DNA from 3 places in the Pseudomonas sp. AK106 genome. Region 1 is predicted to be linked to each of the others. Evidence: riboswitches for the same ligand, from Rfam matches in the RefSeq annotation. Region 1 holds a riboswitch; each other region holds the start of a gene.
What was found. A riboswitch is a leader RNA that binds a small molecule or an ion and turns the genes downstream of it on or off. The one in region 1 is predicted to bind cobalamin.
Positions count from the first base shown of each region.

Region 2: it holds a riboswitch for cobalamin, as region 1 does, so the genes downstream of both, cobO (cob(I)yrinic acid a,c-diamide adenosyltransferase) here and cobW (cobalamin biosynthesis protein CobW) in region 1, are expected to answer to the same signal.
Region 3: it holds a riboswitch for cobalamin, as region 1 does, so the genes downstream of both, M1E04_RS11715 (ABC transporter substrate-binding protein) here and cobW (cobalamin biosynthesis protein CobW) in region 1, are expected to answer to the same signal.

Region 1 covers NZ_CP096426.1:3,216,878-3,221,298, reverse strand. Annotated here, with positions in the region: gene M1E04_RS14355 (cobalamin biosynthesis protein) at 16-450, opposite strand; gene M1E04_RS14350 (CbtA family protein) at 453-1,172, opposite strand; gene M1E04_RS14345 (CbtB domain-containing protein) at 1,184-1,393, opposite strand; cobalamin riboswitch at 1,491-1,723, opposite strand; cobalamin riboswitch at 1,849-2,073, shown strand; gene cobW (cobalamin biosynthesis protein CobW) at 2,201-3,274, shown strand; gene cobN (cobaltochelatase subunit CobN) at 3,277-4,421, shown strand, end outside.
Region 2 covers NZ_CP096426.1:1,539,215-1,543,635, reverse strand. Annotated here, with positions in the region: gene bluB (5,6-dimethylbenzimidazole synthase) at 1-428, opposite strand, end outside; gene M1E04_RS07015 (cobyrinate a,c-diamide synthase) at 439-1,740, opposite strand; gene cobO (cob(I)yrinic acid a,c-diamide adenosyltransferase) at 1,737-2,348, opposite strand; cobalamin riboswitch at 2,456-2,681, opposite strand; gene M1E04_RS07005 (C40 family peptidase) at 2,809-3,345, opposite strand; gene M1E04_RS07000 (C40 family peptidase) at 3,433-4,134, opposite strand; gene M1E04_RS06995 (NAD-dependent deacylase) at 4,201-4,421, opposite strand, start outside.
Region 3 covers NZ_CP096426.1:2,607,863-2,612,283, forward strand. Annotated here, with positions in the region: gene M1E04_RS11705 (ABC transporter ATP-binding protein) at 1-221, opposite strand, end outside; gene M1E04_RS11710 (FecCD family ABC transporter permease) at 218-1,249, opposite strand; gene M1E04_RS11715 (ABC transporter substrate-binding protein) at 1,261-2,262, opposite strand; cobalamin riboswitch at 2,407-2,600, opposite strand; gene M1E04_RS11720 (aspartate/glutamate racemase family protein) at 2,821-3,543, opposite strand; gene M1E04_RS11725 (aldo/keto reductase) at 3,604-4,421, opposite strand, start outside.

The DNA of each region.
Region 1 (4,421 bases):
CAATTTGAGCCGGTCCTAAGAGGTTGCGCTCGCCCTGCCGGTTGCGGTTGCCAATGCAAATGTCGCGTGGGGGCTTTTTCGGCGGGGGATGACCAATGTCGCTGGCGAGCCGGTCAACCGCGTCACCATGGCCAACGCGGCGCTTTCCGCCACGCCGTAGCAGCCCGTGCGTTCAAAAGCGATCTCGGATCGATGGCTGAGCTGATCCTCGTAAGCCGCCAGGTCACCTGCGCTGAAGAACCCGACCGTCAGGCCCAGCCCATGACCCAGTTCCAGCAACCCCGCTTCATCGGCTTTGCCATCAATCGACGCCAGGGCAGCAATGTCTGCCGGGGCCAGCTGACACTCCCGCAAACCATCCTCTATCAGTTGCCGAAGCTCCAGCGCCGAGCATCCGCGCTGGCAGCCCAGGCCGACCACCCACAGCGGTCGGTCGCACGAGTCATTCACGGTCAAAGCGCGGGGTTCAAACCCGTGTGCGCCGCAGGCGTTTCACTGCGACGAAACAGCCAGGCGCTGATCCAGCCCAGGGCGATCCAGAACGCGGCATTGGTCAGCAGCGACGCAATCTTGAACTGCGCTTCAAGGGCTTCCGGCGCCAGTGCCGAATGGACCGCCGGTTGCGGCGCGCCGACCATGTGCGGCACCACCAGAATCACCGCGCCCATGACCTTCAGCAGCCAGTGTCTGGCAAATACCATCAGCGCCAGGCCCGCAGCCGTGGACGCAGCGGTGCCGACCCACCAGATCTGTCGTTGGGTCAGGTCCGCCGCGACGGTGCCGGGCAGCTCGGGCGGCAGACCGAGGGTCGGCGCCAGCACAAACACCGCATAACCGGCCAATCCCCACAGCACCCCTTCGCGCGTACTTGCCGGCGTGCGCAGGGTGTACAGCGCCGCCAGCATCAAGGCGAAACCGACCGCGACCACCAGATTGCCGCCGGTGGTGGACAGCACGCGCTGCCAGCCATCTTCCGGCTCCCAGGCTTCTTCGTTATGGACATGAGCCGCCATGGCGTCGTCGGCGTGCTCATGCATCTCGACGGCGGGCGCCTTCTCGTAGGTCTCCGCCTGCAGAATAAGCGGCGCCACCGAGAAGCTCTGCAGCAACGTCAACAACAGGGCGGCCAGCAGTCCGGTGAACCCGGCCGTTTGCGCGATTCGCTTGAACATGGCGGCGGGTCTCAATGGCAAGGGAAGGCGGAGCTGTGACGGGTGTCGTGTGCCGCGTTATGCACCGCATCGATGTGGGAGAAGCCGGCGAAGTACACCAGAAACACACCGAGAAACATCGCGCTGACGGCGGCGACAAGGCGCTGGCTTTGCGTGCTCGCAACGGCCGTCGTGGTGTGTGTGGTGGTGCCGGACGTCTGGCGGGGTGTGCTGGTGGACATGGCGCTTCCCTCTGATGTGGATTCAGCGGACGGAAAGGCGCGAAGACACCGCAGGCCAATTCCGGCAGTGCTCAACAGCGCCCGCCCACCGCGGGTTGTTATGTAACGTTGTCGGGCCGGTCTCCGGGCTCACGAGGGGCACATGTAACAGCCTTCACAGCCGTCGCGCCTTCAAGAATCGCCTTCCCATATCGCTGTGGACACAGTGGATCTGACTCTTCACTCGCTTACCGTTGCGGGGGCAGCACCGGACTGATGCACACCCGAAGGTCTGCACGCACCGGTTTCCCGTTTCACCCTGTGAAGGGCACCCGTAACAAGGTGTGTAGGAGACCACGGGCTGTTTGGCGCGTCAATCGACCCGTCAGTCGGCAAGTCAATCGATGCAGTGATCGGTGCGTCAATTGGCGCGGCAATCATTGCAACGGCGCGATTGACCGGCCTGCGGTCACTGCGTAGCCTTGCGCACTTGAGGTTCGCTGGCCGCTTTTATGAAAGCCACCGGCGCTAAGAAGGGAATGCGGTTTCACGCCGCAGCTGCCCCCGCAACTGTAAACGGACCGCTTCATTGCACAGCCACTGCGCGAGCGGGAAGGCGCAATGAATGCCAGTCGCCTGACGATGCCTGTCAGCGACCGGCCGCCGTGAGCCAGGAGACCTGCCTCGAATCGGACCGCCTGCGAGCGGCCGAGGAATTCCACTACAACCGGGCGGGGTGATCCGGTGGCGAATCGAACCGCGCGCCTGTTTCTGCCGGCCTGCGCTGTTTTCGTCCTCGTTGCCCCGCCGCATGCCTGAGGGCAACCGATGAAAACACTGGCCAAACTCCCCGTCACCATCGTCACCGGCTTTCTCGGCTCGGGCAAAACCACCTTGCTGCGGCACATGCTCGACAACGCCGAAGGCCGACGCATTGCCGTCATCGTCAATGAGTTCGGCGAGCTGGGCATCGACGGCGACATCCTCAAGCAATGCACCATCGGCTGCTCGGAAGAAGAAGCCGTCGGTCGCGTGTACGAACTGGCCAACGGCTGCCTGTGCTGCACCGTTCAAGAAGAGTTCTTCCCGGTGATGCAGGAACTGGTCGCCCGTCGCGGCGACCTCGATCACATCCTCATCGAAACCTCGGGCCTGGCCCTGCCGAAGCCGCTGGTGCAAGCCTTCCAGTGGCCGGAAATCCGCAACGCCTGCACCGTCGATGCCGTGATCACCGTGGTCGACAGCCCAGCCGTGGTCGCCGGCACCTTTGCTGCGTTCCCGGATCAGGTCGACGCCCAGCGCAAACTCGACCCGAACCTGGACCACGAATCGCCGTTGCATGAGCTGTTCGCCGACCAACTGGCAAGCGCCGACCTCGTCGTGCTGAACAAGGCCGACATGCTCGACGCGGACGCACTGGCCGCCGTCCGCGCTGAAGTCGCCGAAGAACTGCCGCCAGCGGTGAAGATCGTCGAAGCGAACCGGGGCCAGCTGCCGATCAGTGTGCTGCTGGGCCTGGGCGCTGAGTCCGAGCTGCACATCGATGGCCGCAAGACCCACCACGATCACCACGAAGGCGACGATCCGGATGATCACGACCACGACGCCTTCGACTCGATCTCCATCACGCTGCCCCAGGCCGATGAATCGCTGTTGCTCGACGCGCTGACCCAGGCCGTCGTCCAGCACGGCATCTTGCGGGTCAAAGGCTTCGCCGCCATTCCCGGCAAACCCATGCGCCTGCTGGTGCAAGGCGTCGGCACCCGGTTCGACAAGCATTTCGACCGCGCCTGGAAGTCAGACGAAACCCGCGAAACCCACTTGGTGCTGATCGGCCAGGAACTGGACGCGGGCGTTCTTGAAGCGCAATTGCGCGCTGCCGTTTCCGCGATCAAAGGCTAACCATGCACCTGCTGCGTACACAGCCCGGCGGCTTCGTTCCCGACGACAGCATCGCTGACCTGGGCCAGACGCCCGCCGAGCTGGTGATCCTGTGCAGCGCCGACTCAAACCTGGCGTTGCTGGCTGAAGTCGCGCAGCAACTGCCGGACGATTACCCGAGCCTGCGCCTGGCCAATCCGATGCAGGTGCAGAACCATGCCTCGGTGGATTTGTACGTCGACGAAGTGCTTCGCCACGCCAAAGTCATCCTGATTTCCCTGCACGGCGGCATCGGCTATTGGCGTTACGGCGTCGAGCGGCTGGTGGAACTGGCGGCCAAAGGCGTCAAGCTGATTCTGGTGCCCGGCTGTGATCGGCCGGACCCCGAGCTGAGCGGCCTGAGCACCGAATCCGCCGAAGACCGCGAGCGGCTCTGGCACTACCTGCGCCAGGGCGGCAAGCACAACGCTCTATCGCTGTTCAGCTTCATCGCCACGCGCTGGCTGGGCGGTGACTATCCCTGGGCCGAGCCGCAAACCCTGCCGCGCACCGTGATTTATCACCCGCAGAACCCCAACGCCGACCTGGCCCGCTGGCAGGCCGACTGGCGCGCGGATCAGCCGGTGGCTGCGGTGCTGTTCTATCGCTCCCACCTGCAAGCGGCGAACACCGGTTTCATTGATGTGTTCTGCGAGCGCTTGTCGGCCCAGGGCTTGAACCCGTTGCCGATTGCGGTCGCCAGCCTCAAGGAAGCCGGTTGCATGACCGCGCTGCAGGACTGGCTCGATGAGGTGGATTGCGAGGTCATTCTCAACACCACCGGCTTTGCTCAATCCAGTCCGGAAGCGCCGGACGTGCGGCCGTTTCGCCGGGATATCCCGGTCATTCAGGCCATTTGCGCCCAGGACAACGAACCGACCTGGCAGGCCAGCGCACAGGGCTTGGGCTCCCGGGATCTGGCCATGCACATCGCGTTGCCGGAACTGGACGGGCGCATCATCAGCCGGCCGATCAGCTTCAAGGACCTGGCCTGGCACAGCGAGCGCAGCCAGTCCGACGTGGTTTGCTACCGCGCCCAGCCGGGACGCATGGATTTCGTCGCCGAACTGGCCCGGCGCTGGGTGCTGCTGGCCCGTACGGCCAACACTGACAAGCGTGTGGCGCTGAT
Region 2 (4,421 bases), 1.7 Mb from region 1:
GCCAGCCAGAGGTTTTGAATGGCGCACGACAGCGAAGCCATGTCCATCTCCGGCAGGGTGCGGCGGCCGAAGATATGTTTGTCGCGGTCATCCATCAACGCGGCGACCAACACTTCGGCGCAATCGCTGATGCCCTCGACTTTCAGCTTCATGAAATCGTCAGACCGCTCGCCCAAAGCTTCAGCGGTGCGAACGCGCTCCTCCTCCACCTGCGCCTGAATCTGCGCGCGCAAGGCCGGGTCGGTGATGCGCAGAAAGCGCCACGGCTGCATCAGGCCAACGCTCGGTGCGTGGTGTGCGGCTTCGAGCAGACGGGCCAGCAACTCCGGCGCGACCGTGCCACCGCAGAAGTGGCGCATGTCGCGCCGTTCGGCAATGGCGCGGTAAACGGCAGCGCGTTCGGGGTCGGTGAAGGTGTGGTCAGTCATAGGAGCGGGCTCATGGCAAAAACAGCGCCGCCATCGCCTGGGGATTCGAGGGGAAGTAGAAGTGCACGTACGACGCAGTCATGCGCCCTTCCCGGTACACCGCTTCGGCACCGCGCCCGCCATTGGGGCTGAGGCCGCGGGCGATGGGGGTCAGTTCGGTGCTGGTCAGGGAATGGTGATAGGTGTGGCCACGCAGCGTGCCTTCCGGCAGCTCGACCGATTGCAGGGCCAGGGCTGCCAGACGCTTCTGCATCACGGCTTCACCCTTGAGCAAGCCCACCCCTTCGGCGCGCTGGCCGTCGACATCGGTCAAGGCATCGAGCAGGTACAACATGCCGCCGCATTCGGCGAGCAGGGGTTTGCCAGCGGCGTGGTGCGCACGAATCGCGGCGAGCATGCTGTGGTTTTCGGCCAGCGCCGTGTGATGCAATTCCGGGTAGCCGCCGGGTAGATACAGGCTGTCGGCGTCGGGTAATTCCCGGTCGCGGAGCGGCGAGAAGAACGACAGTTCGGCGCCCATCTCTCGTAGCAGGTCAAGGCTGGCACCATAGAAAAATGCGAACGCCTCGTCGTGGGCGATGGCGATTTTCACGCCGGTCAGCAACGGCTCGGCGGGAACGAAGTCGGGCGCGGTGAAGGTCACGGCCGGCGGCAACGTAGCGTCGCAGGTGCTGGCCAGCGCGTTGGCAGCAGTGTCGAGGCGCATGTCCAGATCATTCAGTTCACTGGCCTGAACCAGGCCGAGGTGCCGGCTGGGCAGCTCAATGCCGGTTTCACGGGACAGCGCGCCGTACCAGCGCAGGCCTTCGGTCAGGCTGCCTTCCAGCAACTGCGCGTGGCGCACGGTGCCGACGCGATTGGCCAGCACGCCGGCAAACGGCAGATCCGGCTGATACCGCGCCAGTCCCAGCGCCAGTGCGCCGAAGGTCTGGGCCATGGCCGTGCCGTCGATTACCCCGAGCACCGGCACGCCAAAACGCCGGGCCAGGTCCGCGCTGGACGGGGTGCCGTCGAACAAGCCCATGACGCCTTCGATGAGGATCAGGTCGGCCTCCGCGGCGGCTTCCCACAACAGGCGCCGACTTTCGTCCTCGCCGATCATCCACATGTCCAGCTGGTACACCGGATGGCCGCTGGCGCGCTCGAGGATCATCGGGTCGAGAAAGTCCGGCCCGCATTTGAACACGCGCACCTTGCGGCCCTGATTGCGATGCAAGCGGGCCAGTGCGGCGGTGACGGTGGTTTTGCCCTGACCGGATGCAGGGGCGGCGATCAATACTGCCGGGCAGTGCCGCGGTGGGCGCTCACTCACAGCTCGATGCCTTTCTGCGCCTTGATGCCGGACTGAAAGGCATGCTTGACCACGCCGATTTCGGACACGGTGTCGGATAGGTCGATCAATTCCTGCTTCGCCCCGCGACCGGTGACGATCACGTGCTGCATCGGCGGACGTGCCTGCAGGTCGCTCAGCACCTGCTCCAGGTCCAGATAGCCGTGCTTGAGGGCGATGTTCAGCTCATCGAGCACGACCATGCCGATGGAGGCGTCCTTGAGCATTTCACGGGTCACGGCCCAGGCGGATTCGGCGGCGGCAATGTCACGCTGGCGGTCCTGGGTTTCCCAGGTGAAGCCCTCGCCCATCACGTGGTAACGCACTTGTTCAGGGAAGCGGCGGAAGAACAGCTCTTCGCCGGTGCTGTGCCGGCCTTTAATGAACTGCACGACGCCGCACTGCATGCCGTGGCCCATGGCGCGGGCAAGCATGCCGAACGCCGAGCTGCTCTTGCCTTTGCCGTTACCGGTCAGGACCAGCAGCAACCCGCATTCATTGGGCGCGCTGGAAATGCGCTCGTCCATCACCGCCTTTTTGCGCAGCATGCGCGCCAGGTGGCGTTCGTCACGTTCGGGGGATTCGCTCATCTCAGCTCTCCGCTTGAGGGCAAGTGTGGCAAACGGAGGGCACAGGCAAAGACTGTCAGCAGGCACTGGGCAAAACCCGGCCTGCAGCAGAGCATCGCCCTCCGTGATGCTTTTCGATGGATCAGGCCGGTCTCCGGACTCACGAGTTGCCACAACCGTGGCAGGCCAGGCGCCTTCCCATGTTCAGCGAACACAGTGGCATTGTGCGTGGCTTTGACTCATCTACCGTTGCGGAGGCAGCGCCGGAATTGATCACACGAGCAATCGCACCGGCTTCCCTGTTTCACCCTGCGGACCTGACGGGTCCCGGGCACCTGAAACATGGCGCGAAGGTTAGAGGGTTGACTCGGGAGCGTCAATCGAACCGTAGGCAGACCGCCTCCGGCTAAACGGGATTTCACCCTGAAAGGCATACGTGCTCACCCAGCAACAGCGGATGAGCACATTGCTCAGGAAGTCGCTATTGCCTGGCGAGGTTCGATGGCTGGATGACGCGCTTGGCATTCAGCCAGGCCTTTTGCCAATACGGCTTGTCGAGACTGTCGAGTTTGACCGTGCCGCCAGTGGCCGGCGCGTGGACGAACCGCCCTTCCCCGACGTAGATGCCGGCGTGACTGACGTGGGAGCCGCCACTGGTGGCGAAGAACACCAGATCACCGGTCTGCAACTGACTGCGATCGATGTCAGGCCCGCGCAGGGTGATCATTTCCCGCGTCGACCGAGGCAGGGTGATGCCCGCGGCGTCGTGGTAGACGTAGCCGATCAGGCCACTGCAATCGAAACCCGAATCAGGCGTGTTGCCGCCCCAGCGATAGGGCGTGCCGACAAGGCCGATCGCGCGCAACAGGACGTCGTCGGCGAGCGGTGAAGAAAACTGGGGAGGAGCGGACACCACAGGCCGGTAGACGACCTTGCGTGGAGCGGGCGGTGGCGTGCTGGAACATGCGGCCAGCAGCACAGCCAGGGAGGCGACGATCAGGCGAACCGTTAACGACATAAACACGACAACCTGTGCGGGGTGCAGCTTACTTTGCCGAGAGCCGGGATTGCACGCAAGAGGGTCAGGCCCTTTGCGCGCCCGGAATTAACGGTGCTGGCGCTTGATTGTAGTCGAGGTCATCGCGGTGGTAGTTGCAGGTACCGTTGACGATGCCGTTACAGGTGCCATTGCCAGCGCGCGTTTGGCTTCGATGAATGTCTTGGCCCAATAGGCATCGTCGAGGCTGTCGACACGGACTCCGCCACTGCGACGACTGCTGGAGTGGATGAACTGATCATCGCCCAGATAGATGCCGGCATGGCTGACACGGCCGCGGCCGGCGGTGCTGAAGAACAGCAGATCGCCTGGCTTGAGGTCATTGCGCTTGATGAGGGGGGCATCGATATTGATCATTTCGCGGGAAGAACGCGGCAGGCTCATGCCCGCCTCTTCACGGAACAGATAACCGATGAAACCGCTGCAATCGAAACCGGAGGTGGTCGACGTACCGCCGAAGCGATAGCGAGTGCCTATCAAGGATTTGCCGCGTTCGAGGATGCTGTCAGCCAGAACCGGCAGGCGGTAAGGCTTGTTGTCGGCAAATTGAGCGAGTTCATCTTCGGTAGCGACTTCGTCATCCAGTACGGAGGATGCGTAATCAGCACGCTTGCTGGCGGATTGAGCGGTGGCAGAGTCCCGGAACTGGGGGTTTTGCGACTGTTGTTGCGACGTCGGCATCTGGGCCGCGCAGCCGAACAACAGCGTGACGAGTGCGAGAGGCACGAGGGGTGCGAAGCGGTTTAGCATGTGCACGACCGTGGCTGAAGTGTAAAGAAGCCGAGACTATGCCTTCAATCGTACCCATTTGCAAATTCAATCGAAACAAATGTGACTTACGATGTCGTCCATCACTTCTAAGGCTCTACACCTCAGAAACGCATCCATGTGCGCGGAATGATCGGTCGGCGAAGGGTTTATCTCGGCAGTAAAGCCGCCCGTCACCCGAGCGCGCAGCATGGGCTCATGAATGTACGGGAAGCTGGCAGTGGTTCCGATGCTGAGCACAGCGTCAAAACCTTTTGCCATCTCCTCCT
Region 3 (4,421 bases), 610 kb from region 1:
CGCTGACCACCCAGGCGAACGTCGCCCTGGGACGGCGTTTGAATCCCCGCCAGCAACTTCAGCAGCGTCGACTTCCCCGAGCCATTCGGCCCGACGACCCCCAGGTTTTCCCCCGGCCGAATCGCCAGGCTCACCCCGCTGAGCAGTGGCGCGCCCTTGACCGAGTAACTCAGGTCGCTGCCTTCGAGCATGGCGCCGGACACCTCCTGGCGGGCGTTCATCGAGGACGATTCCCGCGGACCAGAATCATGGCAAACACCGGCGCGCCCACCAGCGCCGTGATGACCCCGATCGGCAACACCTGACCCTTGATCAAGGTGCGCGACAGCACATCGGCGGCAATCATGAACAGCGCGCCGATCAGGGCGCTCAAGGGCAGCAACCGGGCATGGCGCACACCCGCCACCAGGCGCACCGCATGGGGAATCACCAGACCGACGAAGCCGATGGAGCCGACAATCGACACCATCACCGCCGTCATCAGTGCGGCGGTGAGGATCAGCACCGCCTGCACCCGGCGCACCGGAATGCCCAGGGACGCGGCCGAATCGCTGCCAAACGTGAACGCATCCAGCGCGCGCCGATGCCACAGGCACACCAGCAAACCGAGGACCACGACCGGCACCGACAGCGCCACCGACGACCAGCGCACGCCGCTGAGATTGCCCAGCAGCCAGAACATGATCCCGCGGGCCTGCTCGGCATTGGCCGACTTGGTGATCAGGAAGGACGTCAGGGCGTTGAACAGCTGGGACCCGGCAATGCCCGCCAGGATGATCTGGCCCGCAGCGGTCTGGCCCCGAGAGGAGCGGGCGAGCAGGGCGACCAGCGCAAAGGCGGCAATCGCCCCGGCAAAGGCGCCGGTGGACAGGGAGATCGTCCCGGCACCGATGCCGATGATCGCCACCAAGACCGCGCCGGTTGAAGCACCGGCAGAAATGCCCAGCAAGTAGGGATCGGCCAGGGGGTTGCGCAGCAGCGATTGCAAAACCACGCCCGACACCGCCAGCCCTGCGCCGCAGGTGGCGGCAACGATGGCCCGGGTCAGCCGGTAATTCCAGACAATGCCCTCATCGATCGGGTCCAGAGGAAAACCCGCGGCCCACAGCTTGTTCGCCAGCACCTGAATGATCACCGGCAGGCTGATCGACGTCTCGCCGATCGCCACGCCCGCGAGCACCGCCAACGCCAGTAATGCGATGGCCCAAGCGCCATGCCCGAAGATGCGGACGACGCTCGACCGGAGCATGCCGACAGACGTCATGGCGCGAGAGTGGCCCCGGCCAGCTGTTCGATACCGTCAAACAGCCGCACGCTGGACTCCATGGCGCTGGCGTCCATGATCACGATGCGATTGTTTTTCACTGCATCCATATTGCGGGTGACCGGATCAGAGCGGAGGAAGGCCAGCTTCTTCTCGTGATCGTCAGCCGGGAAGCGGCGGCGGTCCATGCGCGCGATGACCAGCACGGTCGGGTTGGCCTTGGCGATGGTTTCCCAGCCCACGGTCGGCCATTCCTCATCGGAGTCGATGACGTTGCGCATGCCGAGGGTGTCGAGCATGAAGTTGGGAATGCCCTTGCGCCCGGCCACGTACGGATCGACGTTGATGTCAGGGCTGGAAAACCAGAACACCGCCGAGACGGGTGGGTTGGCATGGGCTTTTGCCTGCGCCACAGCTTTGGCCAGCCGCCCCTGATAATCCGCGATCAGGTGCTCGCCACGGTCTTGCACATCGAAGATCTGCGCCAGCTGACCGAGGCTTTTGTACAGCGTTTCGATGCGGAAGGCTTCGAGGCGCGTGCCGTCGGCGCCGACCCGGTTGTTCTTGCCCTCGCAATCGGAGGGCAGGATGTAGGTAGGAATGCCTAAATCGCGAAACTGCTCGCGGGTGCCGACCGCGCCCTGTGGGCCGACCATCCACTCAAACTGCACCGGGACGAAATCCGGGCGTTTGCCGATCACCGATTCGAAGCTCGGCGCATTGTCGGCCAGGCGCTCGATGCCGTCGTTGAGGGCTTGGTACTGGGGCAGGACGGGGTTGAACCACAGTGACGTGCCCACGACCTTCGGGCCCAGGCCAAGGGCATAGAGCATTTCGGTGGCGGCCTGGCCGATGGTCACGGTTTTCTGCGGCGCGTGGTTGAACGTCAGCGCTTCGCCACAGTTGTCCACGGTCAAGGGGTAGGCCGTCGACGCCGCGAGCGCGGCGGTGGGCAAGGTCAGCGTGACGAACAGGGCGGCGAGGCGGCGCAGCGGCATGAACAGCGATCTCCAGAAAGCCTGATTGCTTGGCGAAGCAGGCGCTGGAAAGTCCATCCCGGCAGGCGCCCTGAAAGTGGGGGCGCGCACAGCGTGCGCGAAACGACGCACGAACGGGAGTCCTTCCCCGGACACCCCGCCGGTGAATGAATATGCTGGCCGGCAGGTCTCCTGACTGGCGCTTCATTGCCATGCTTCGGCCTTCCCGGGGTGACCCAGTGGCAAACAGGAAGCAGGGCTCGGCGCCTACAGTTGCGGGGACAGTTCCGTTTAAGCGCGATGACGCGCCCGGGATTCCCTATTAATTCCGAGTGGAAACCGGCGGCGGGGATACTAAACGATTCGGCGGGTGGAGGCGAATGCAGCGGTGGTGTGCCGGAGATGTATTGGCACCTCGCAGTAACTGGACGGACGCAACACCTGTGGGAGTGAGCTTGCTCACGAAGAGGCGGTACATTCACTTGATCTTCAACGGCTGGAATGCCGTCTTCGCGAGCAAGCTCGCTCCCACAAGGTATGTGTTTGCAGCGCCATCGGCGTGAGCTCAACACCACCGGCTTAGAGCTTAAACGGCCAACCGACGATCTTCTTCGGCCGTGGCGTGGCGTAGGTCCGCACTTTGGAGGTCTTCAATCCCAGACGCACCAGCGATTCCGCCAGTGCCACCGCTGCGGTGACCCCATCCACCACCGGCACGCCCGCGCGTTCGCGGATGAGTTGATCCAGCCCGGCCATGCCGCCACAGCCCAGGCAGATCACCTCGGCCTTGTCCCGTTTCACCGCTTCGATGGCCTGCTCGACGATGGCCTCGACCGCACGCTCCGGCGATTCCTCCAGCTCCAGCACGCTCATGCCGCTGGCCCGCACCGAGGCGCAGCGCTCGTACACCCCGGCCAGCTTCAGGCGGTCTTCGATCAGCGGCACGGTGCGGTCCAGCGTGGTGACTACCGCGTATTTGTGCCCCAGCAGCATCGCCAGGCTGGCCGCCGCTTCGGTGATGTCCACCACCGGCACGTCGAGCAGCTCCTGCAAACCTTCGCGGCCATGCTCGCCATAACCGGCCTGAATCACCGCGTCATAAGGCCCTTCGTAGGACATGACCCGGTCCATCACTGCGATGGCCGCCAGGTAACTTTCAAAATTGCCTTCCACCGACTCGGCGCCGAAGCGTGGGGTCAGACCAATGATCTCGGTGCCGGGCGAGGCCACGCTGCGGGCCTGCTCGGCGATGGTCTCGGTCATGGATGCGGTGGTGTTGACGTTGACGATCAGAATTCGCATGGACAGATCTCGCGCAGGGAACAAAGCCGGGCGTCTGGCCCGGCGTCATTGGCCACGATATCAGTCTTTGCCGGGGACCGGCGCCTGCAGGGCAATGAAGCCCTGATCGCGCATGGCTTGCCAGAAACCATCCGGCACCTGTGCGTTGAGCGCAGTAACGTCTTCGATGATCCGCGACGGCCGGCTCGCGCCCGGAATCACCGCCGCCACCAGGGGGTTGGCGAGAACGAACTGCAGCGCTGCGGACTTGATGTCGACCTGATACTGCCGAGCGATTTCCTGAATGTGCGCGACCTTGTCGAGCATCGCCTGGGACGCTTCCTGGTACTCGAAATGCTTGCCGCCCACCAGCACGCCGGAGCTGTAAGGCCCGCCGACGACGAACTCGGCGTTGTGCTGGCGGGCCTTGTCGAACAGCCTTTGCAGCGGCTGGTCATGGTCGAGCAGCGAATAACGGCCGGCGAGCAGGAAGCCGTCGGGCTGGGCTTCTTCCAGATCCAGGGTCAGTTCGCACGGCTCGACGCGGTTGACGCCCAGGCCCCAGGCCTTGATCACCCCTTCCTCGCGCAGGCGGGTGAGGGCGCGGAAAGCGCCGGTGCGAGCGATGTTGAAATGCTCGATCCAGGCATCGCCATGGGCGTCCTGGGCGACGTCGTGGACAAACACGATATCCAGTCGGTCAGTGTTCAGCCGTTTCAGGCTCGCTTCAATGGAACGCAACGTGGCGTCGGCGGAGTAGTCGGTGACAATCTTGTTTTTCAGGCCTTCGGCGAACGGACCACTGCGCGTTTCGGTGTCGATCTCATCGGAAATCAGCCGGCCGACTTTGGTGCTCAAGGTGTACTGGTCGCGGGGGATGCCCGCCAGTGCCTTGCCCA